Regions from separate parts of the Pseudoalteromonas sp. BZK2 genome, predicted to be linked through region 1. Evidence: riboswitches for the same ligand, from Rfam matches in the RefSeq annotation. Region 1 holds a riboswitch; the other holds the start of a gene.
The links. A riboswitch is a leader RNA that binds a small molecule or an ion and turns the genes downstream of it on or off. The one in region 1 is predicted to bind lysine.
Positions count from the first base shown of each region.

Region 2: linked by a shared signal. The riboswitch ahead of lysC (lysine-sensitive aspartokinase 3) and the one ahead of dapA (4-hydroxy-tetrahydrodipicolinate synthase) in region 1 are both predicted to bind lysine.

Region 1 covers NZ_JACSOG010000003.1:117,351-120,742, forward strand. The annotation lists gene BIZ38_RS02900 (protein adenylyltransferase SelO) at 1-96, opposite strand, end outside; gene BIZ38_RS02905 (DNA-3-methyladenine glycosylase I) at 105-800, opposite strand; lysine riboswitch at 984-1,180, shown strand; gene dapA (4-hydroxy-tetrahydrodipicolinate synthase) at 1,318-2,202, shown strand; gene BIZ38_RS02915 (2,3,4,5-tetrahydropyridine-2,6-dicarboxylate N-succinyltransferase) at 2,217-2,957, shown strand; gene BIZ38_RS02920 (PLP-dependent decarboxylase) at 2,957-3,392, shown strand, end outside.
Region 2 covers NZ_JACSOG010000001.1:194,219-197,610, forward strand. The annotation lists gene BIZ38_RS00815 (4'-phosphopantetheinyl transferase family protein) at 1-153, shown strand, start outside; gene lysC (lysine-sensitive aspartokinase 3) at 130-1,509, opposite strand; lysine riboswitch at 1,591-1,763, opposite strand; gene nhaD (sodium:proton antiporter NhaD) at 1,852-3,102, opposite strand; gene BIZ38_RS00830 (hypothetical protein) at 3,251-3,392, shown strand, end outside.

The DNA of each region.
Region 1 (3,392 bases):
ATTAAATAGCAGTAATTGCGGCTCGGCAACGGCGCTCGGCATATCCTTGATAGCAAGTAGTTCACTAATATCTGTGTATCGAGTTTGCAGTTTCATAACTGTCCTTAACGTGTTGCGACACCAACACGATTATCGCCTACACCATAGGCCACTAGTTGGCTTAGTGCCTGCAGGCTGTAACCGCTTTGCTGTTGTAATTCGTTGAAAAAATCTTGCGCTGCTTGCAGTGACTTTTTAGTTTGTAAGCCGCCATCTATCAACTCATGGGCACGCAAATAGGCTTCTACATCCCGAGAAAGTAAAAAAGTATCTTTACCAAGCGCTCGTAAAGCGTATGGGCCAGTATTTCCCCCTAAACGCGCACCATGCTTTTTAAGATAAGCCCACAAACCAATAATATTGTCAGTAGGCCAATCTGCAATAAATTGGCTAAAGCTGCCATGCTTCTCAGCAACTTCGTGGATCATGTACGCATTTTCTGGGATCGTTTGTACTTTTTTAAAATTGCGAACAATTCGCTCATCACTGGCTTTTTGCTCGAGCATATCTGGCGGCATCATCAACAATTTTTCTACACTGAAATCCCAAAACACATCACGAAAACCAGCCCATTTATTATTGATAACAGACCAATAAAAACCGCTTTGAAAGACTTTACGCGTGAACTCTTCTAACCATAAATCGTCATGCATTTTAGCAATATCAGCATCGTCGAGCGGGTTTGATAACAGTGCTTGCAGCATTTCTTCACTGCCCTTTCGAGATACGGCTCGTTGATAAATATCGTTAAATTTTTCCATCATTTTTCCAATTGATTTGGTTAGCGCTAAGTGTACGTAAAAACACGGTTATACGTAACCATGTTGCAAATTCGGTCACTAAAAAACAAATTCCTCGCCTTGACACCTAGACGGCTAAAATGCTTTAATCGCTGCAAATACCCTATTTAACTATGTTGGCTTTAACCTTTAAAGCGAGCATAAAGGGCTGGAAGAGGTGCGTTATTCAGGTAGCGTATGGGAAGAGCACAGACTCTGTTGATCATACGTGAGGGGAATTAACGCCGAGAAGTAACACCGTTTGTGAGGTGCTTATTTCGGGCGACTGGGCTGAATCCCAGCGACTGTCACCAACAATAGCAAAGTGCTATTGATTAGTTTGGTGGAGAGCTTCTGGTCTTAGTATAATAAGGCCGTCGCGTCTTTATTATTTTAAGCCCATTCGCTCTTCGAATTATACCTTGTTCGAACGACGACATGCGGCTCCATTCAAATGTTCCCGCATAAACTCTTCGAATACCTTATAAGTTCGTGAGAGATGATCAACAATTTTGATTTAAACGACTATCCATTATGGACAGCGCTTGTCACGCCATTTTCTGAATCTGGCGAGGTCGATTACACAGCCCTTGAACAACTGGTCGCTGAGCAGCAAGATGCAAATAACGGCATTTTATTACTTGGCAGTACCGGTGAAGGACTGGCGCTTTCACTCAAAGAGCAACAAGCCATCGTGGAGCATGTTTGCCAATTAGCACCGAGTGTACCACTCATGGTTGCTGTGGGCGGCATGAACCTCAAGCAACAAGTTGCTTGGGTTGAATACTGCAACCAACTACCTATTCATGGCTATCTATTGGGCTCACCTCTGTATGCAAAACCTGGGGTAGTTGGCCAAACACATTGGTTTGAAAGCCTTCTTGATGCAAGTAATCACCCATGTATGCTGTATAACGTACCTGGACGCAGTGCAGTTGAGATTTCACCGCAGGTGATCAAAAACCTTGCTGACCACAAAAATCTTTGGGCTTTAAAAGAAGCCAGTGGCGACATTAGCAAATTTGAAGGCTTTAGAACGGCATCGCCAACACTGGCCATATTTAGTGGCGATGATGCTCTTATGCCGTATTTTGCTCAAGCAGGAGCAAAAGGTTTAGTTTCGGTTGCCGCGAATGCTTGGCCGAGTCAAACCCATGAGTTTGTTAAACGCAGTTTAAGTGGTCAATACCCAAATCTATTCACCGATTGGTCGCAAGCGATTCAAAGTTTATTCGCTGTGGCAAATCCAATCCCCGTAAAAGTACTGATGCACCTGCAAGGTAAAATAAATACCCCGCATTTACGTCCGCCGCTTACGCATTTAGAGCTTGAGCAAACAGACAGCATCACCCACGCAAACAACACAATTTTATCTTGGAACTAAAAACAGGTTTTATCATGAGCTGGTTAGAATTATTAAACAACTTAGAATCAGGCGCAGTTCGCGCGGCAACACAAGACGAGAACGGCAACTGGCACGCCAATGTTGAAGTTAAACAAGGCATTTTAGAAGCCTTTAAAAATGGCACAAACACTGAGTTCCCGGGTGGTTTTGTTGATAAGCACAACTTAGCTCCACAAGGCTTTGCAGCCGATGCTGGCGTGCGTATGGTACCAGGTGGTAGCAGTGTTCGTCGTGGCGCACACGTTGCTAAAGGCACCATTATCATGCCACCAGCATATGTAAATATTGGCGCGTTCATCGACGAAGGCACGATGGTCGACAGCCACGCATTAGTGGGTTCGTGCGCACAAGTGGGTAAAAATGTTCATCTAAGTGCAGCAGTACAATTAGGTGGTGTGCTTGAGCCAATTGGTGCCAGCCCTGTGGTTATTGAAGATGACGCATTCATCGGTGCAGGCTGCGTTATTGTTGAAGGTGTGGTTGTGAAAAAAGGTGCTGTACTTGCGCCGGGTGTTCGCTTATCGGCAACCATTCCTGTTTACGATTGCGTTAATGAGCGCCAGCTAGACAAAGGTGAAGCGATCCCAGAAAATGCGATTGTGATCCCAGGCTCTCGCCCAGCTTCAAATGCATGGGCTCGTGAACAAGGTCTTAGCATGTCGTGTGCATTGATCGTGAAATACCGTGATGAACAAAGCGATGCATCATTACTGTTAGAAGAGGTTTTACGTTAATGAGCTTTTTGAGCACGCCCATCAAGCAAGCGGTTGAGCAAGTTTCAACGCATCTTGATACGCCATTTTTTATCTATGATTTAGATAAATTAACTGCACATTTAAATCAACTGACTGCGCAAACCGATGTGAAACTTTGGTATGCCGTTAAGGCCAACCCGTTGTCTCGCATTATTCAATGTTTAGACAGCGCAGGATTTAACTTTGATGTTGCAAGTAAAGGTGAACTTGAGCAAGTACTTGCCCAAGGCATCGATAGCGAGCGCGTGCTCAACACTGGGCCTGCAAAGAGCCCTAAACAAATTTCACATTTTATTGCTCGCGGCGTACGTACTTTTGTCGCCGAGAGCATTAACCAAGTGCGCTGGTTAAACGAACAAGCAACAAAAACAAATTGTCAGCTGCAAGTGCTATTGCGTGTTCAACTTCGTTGGC
Region 2 (3,392 bases), on a different contig from region 1:
CCTAATGTATTTGAAGAATTGAGCAAACATGATTTCAGCGCGAGTAGTAACTCTATTGAAGGTTTTGATATAAGTGTTGTGGCACAAAAAAGCACTGACTGGCAGTGCTCTTTTATTAACTTTAATGACTTACGCCGCGACTTGGTTTTCTAATAGTCGGCTGTGAATAGCCTGCACGACTTCATCTGACTCACTTTGCTCAACTAAGAAACACAGGTTATGTTTACTTGCACCGTGGCAAATTAAACGAATATTAAAATCGCTTAATACCTGCATTAAGTTCATTTCTTGCTGACGTAATTGAATTTCAGAACCAATTAAAGCCACCAGCGTTAAGTTATTCTCAACCGACACATGACAAAACTCAGAAAGCTTATCTAAACAAGCTTGATCAAGCTCAGGGCGTGATGCATTTGGTGCGTTATCTAAAGTGATTGCAACACTGATCTCGGAGGTAGTAACCAAATCAACCGAAATATTAAACTCACTTAAAATGGTGAAAACACGGGCTAAGAAACCACTCGCTAGGAGCATTTCTGGGCTTTTAACCGTTAACAGAATTTGGTTTTTACGCTGTGTTACGGCACGAATACCTGGTTGCTGAGACTTTTCTTTTTCAATCCATGTACCACCTAATTGCGGCTCACGGCTTGAACCAACAAACACACTAATATGGCTTCGGCTTGCAGGTAAAATGGTTGCAGGGTGCAGTACTTTTGCACCAAACGTTGCCATTTCGGCCGCTTCATCAAAGCTTAAGCGTGCAATTGGGCTTGCTTTAGCGCATAAACGCGGATCAGTACTGAAAATACCCACAACATCGGTCCAAATATGCACGCTTTTTGCGTTAATTGCTTCAGCGAGTAATGCAGCACTGTAATCTGAACCACCACGGCCTAAAGTGGTCGTTTGATTATGTTCATTGCTACCAATAAAACCTTGGGTTACCACAACATGGTCATCAAGTAGCGGCACTAAATGCTCTTTAGCAGCCGCAGCGGTTGCTGCAACATTTGGGGTAGCTTTAGCAAATTGGCTATCTGTTTTTAGCACTTTACGTACATCAAAACGCACCGCATCAAGACCTTGACCGCGTAATACTTGAGTAAATAAATACGATGACAAACGCTCGCCAAAGCTCAATAGTTCATCTTGATCTGCTACTGACTTAGCCCCGTCTGATGCTAGCTTTTGAAAAGCCTTAAGCGTTTCATTAAAGCCATGTGCTAAATCAGCGTCCAGTGACAGCTCTGCCAAGATTGCTTCTTGAATTGCGACAACGCCAGTAATGTGCTCATCACGTTCAGCCGCACTCAAATCAGCTTTACACAATGCAACTAAATGGTTTGTCACGCCCGCACTGGCACTCACAGCAACTATACGTACTTGATTATCAGCACAAATGATTTCAGCGCAGCGGCTCATAGCATCAAAGTTAGCTACACTGGTGCCACCAAATTTTGCAACAACGTAATCTGATTTTCTGTTGGCGGCTAATTGGGTATTCATGTCGTCTCCTTTTGTGGAAAACTATCCACAGTAATTCAAGAAGAACTCGGCAAGGGGGTGCTTTGAAAATAAAGAGTAGTCCATGCCAGAAGCTCTCCACCTAGTTTGGTGACAGTTTTGAGGATTCAGCCCCATAAACCGAAAAATAACCGTGACGTCCGGTTAATTTTCTCGGCGAGTACTTCCCTCATTAATGGTCATCGGCGTTCGTCACCTCACATTAATTACCTAAGTATCGCACCTCTTCTGAATGTTAAGTTAACACCTGGTTAAAATAACAAAGCCTGCTGTTAAAAGCAGGCTTTGAAAGTTAACGTTTAGACGTCTAGCTGTCAAGTCGTTTTATGAAATTAAACTGCCCGCTAAGTGCGAACCGTAATAACCAACGGTATAAGCAATTAATAAATAAACCGACATTTTAAGATAGCTCATAAAGGTTAGTGCTTTTACCTTACTCATGGCAATAATACCTGCCGCAGAGCCGATTATAAGCATTGAGCCACCGACCCCAGTTGCGTAAGTAAACGACAGCCATTGCTGAGGGCTCATCACAATATCAGCTTTTAAAAGTGCTGCAGTTAGAGGTACGTTATCTACCGCCGCTGATAATAGCCCCATCAGGTAGTTGGCATATTCCGGTGCCATCAACTCATATAAGTGAGTAAATTTAGCAAGCATACCGACTTCTTTTAATGCACCAACCAGCAATAATACCCCGACGAAGAACAATAAGGTGTCGTATTCAATTTCACGAATATAATCGATGATTTTTTTGTTTACGTCTTTTTTGCGCATTAAAAATTGCGCAACCAAAAACATAAGTGATAAACCAAATAAAAAGGTTAACAGCGGCGGCACACTATAAAGCACACTCAAAGTTAACGTGGCAATAATCGTCGAGAAGAAGATAACCGCAATGGTAATATCTGTTTTTTCGATGCGACGGGCAGCTTGTTTTTCAAACACAACATTACCCGACATACCCACCGACAACATTGCCGCCAGCAGTGCAACACTTGTCAGTGCAGGGGCAATTAATAATAGTAGATTAGCAATGGTGACTTTTTCGTCTAAGAAAATCATCAGGGTTGTAACATCACCGGTGATCAACGACACCCCACCCGAGTTAACACTAAATACAATTAAGGTCGCATACTTTATTAATTTTTTAGGATCTAACTTAAGTGACATCACCACCGCAAGCGAGATTAAAGTTGCCGTTATGTTGTCTGAAATAGATGAAAATAGAAATGCAAAACCACCAATCAGAAACATCAGCTTTCGTTCACTGATTTGATTTGGCATAATTTTATGAACAATATTCTGGATAAAGCCTTTAGAGTTTAAATACGCTACAAAGGTCATCGCAGCCATTAAGAATAGCCACAAAGTCGCGATTTCTAATATGTTGTGATCCAGTTGATGTTGTATGGTTTCTGGGCTTTGCCCATGAATTGGAGAGATAAATAAGATAATCCAGCATAAAGTGCCAAAAAAAAGCGTCGTTTTGGCCTTGTTTACATGGATAATATCCTCTATAACGATAAGCAAAAATGCCACCGCTATCAGGGTTAGGATAAGTGGGGTTACCATGGTGTTTGAACAACCTTTATAATAATGTAAAAATTGTAAGTCGAGTGTTTCGGCGCGGATTCTAGCAGCATAGAAAGCATAAAACTATTCTCAATTACATAATTTACTACTAATCGCCAACACCAAAGTCTGAATTTACTGGAGCCTTATGATCCCAGCTAAAAAGTTATTAAATACCCTTACTGAACATTGGGGGGTGTTAGAACTGCTATTTAAACGTTTTAAGATGGCTGATTTCAGCTTGAAAGACGTACAAAATGCGATAAAACAAAAGCAGCCTTCATGGTCAA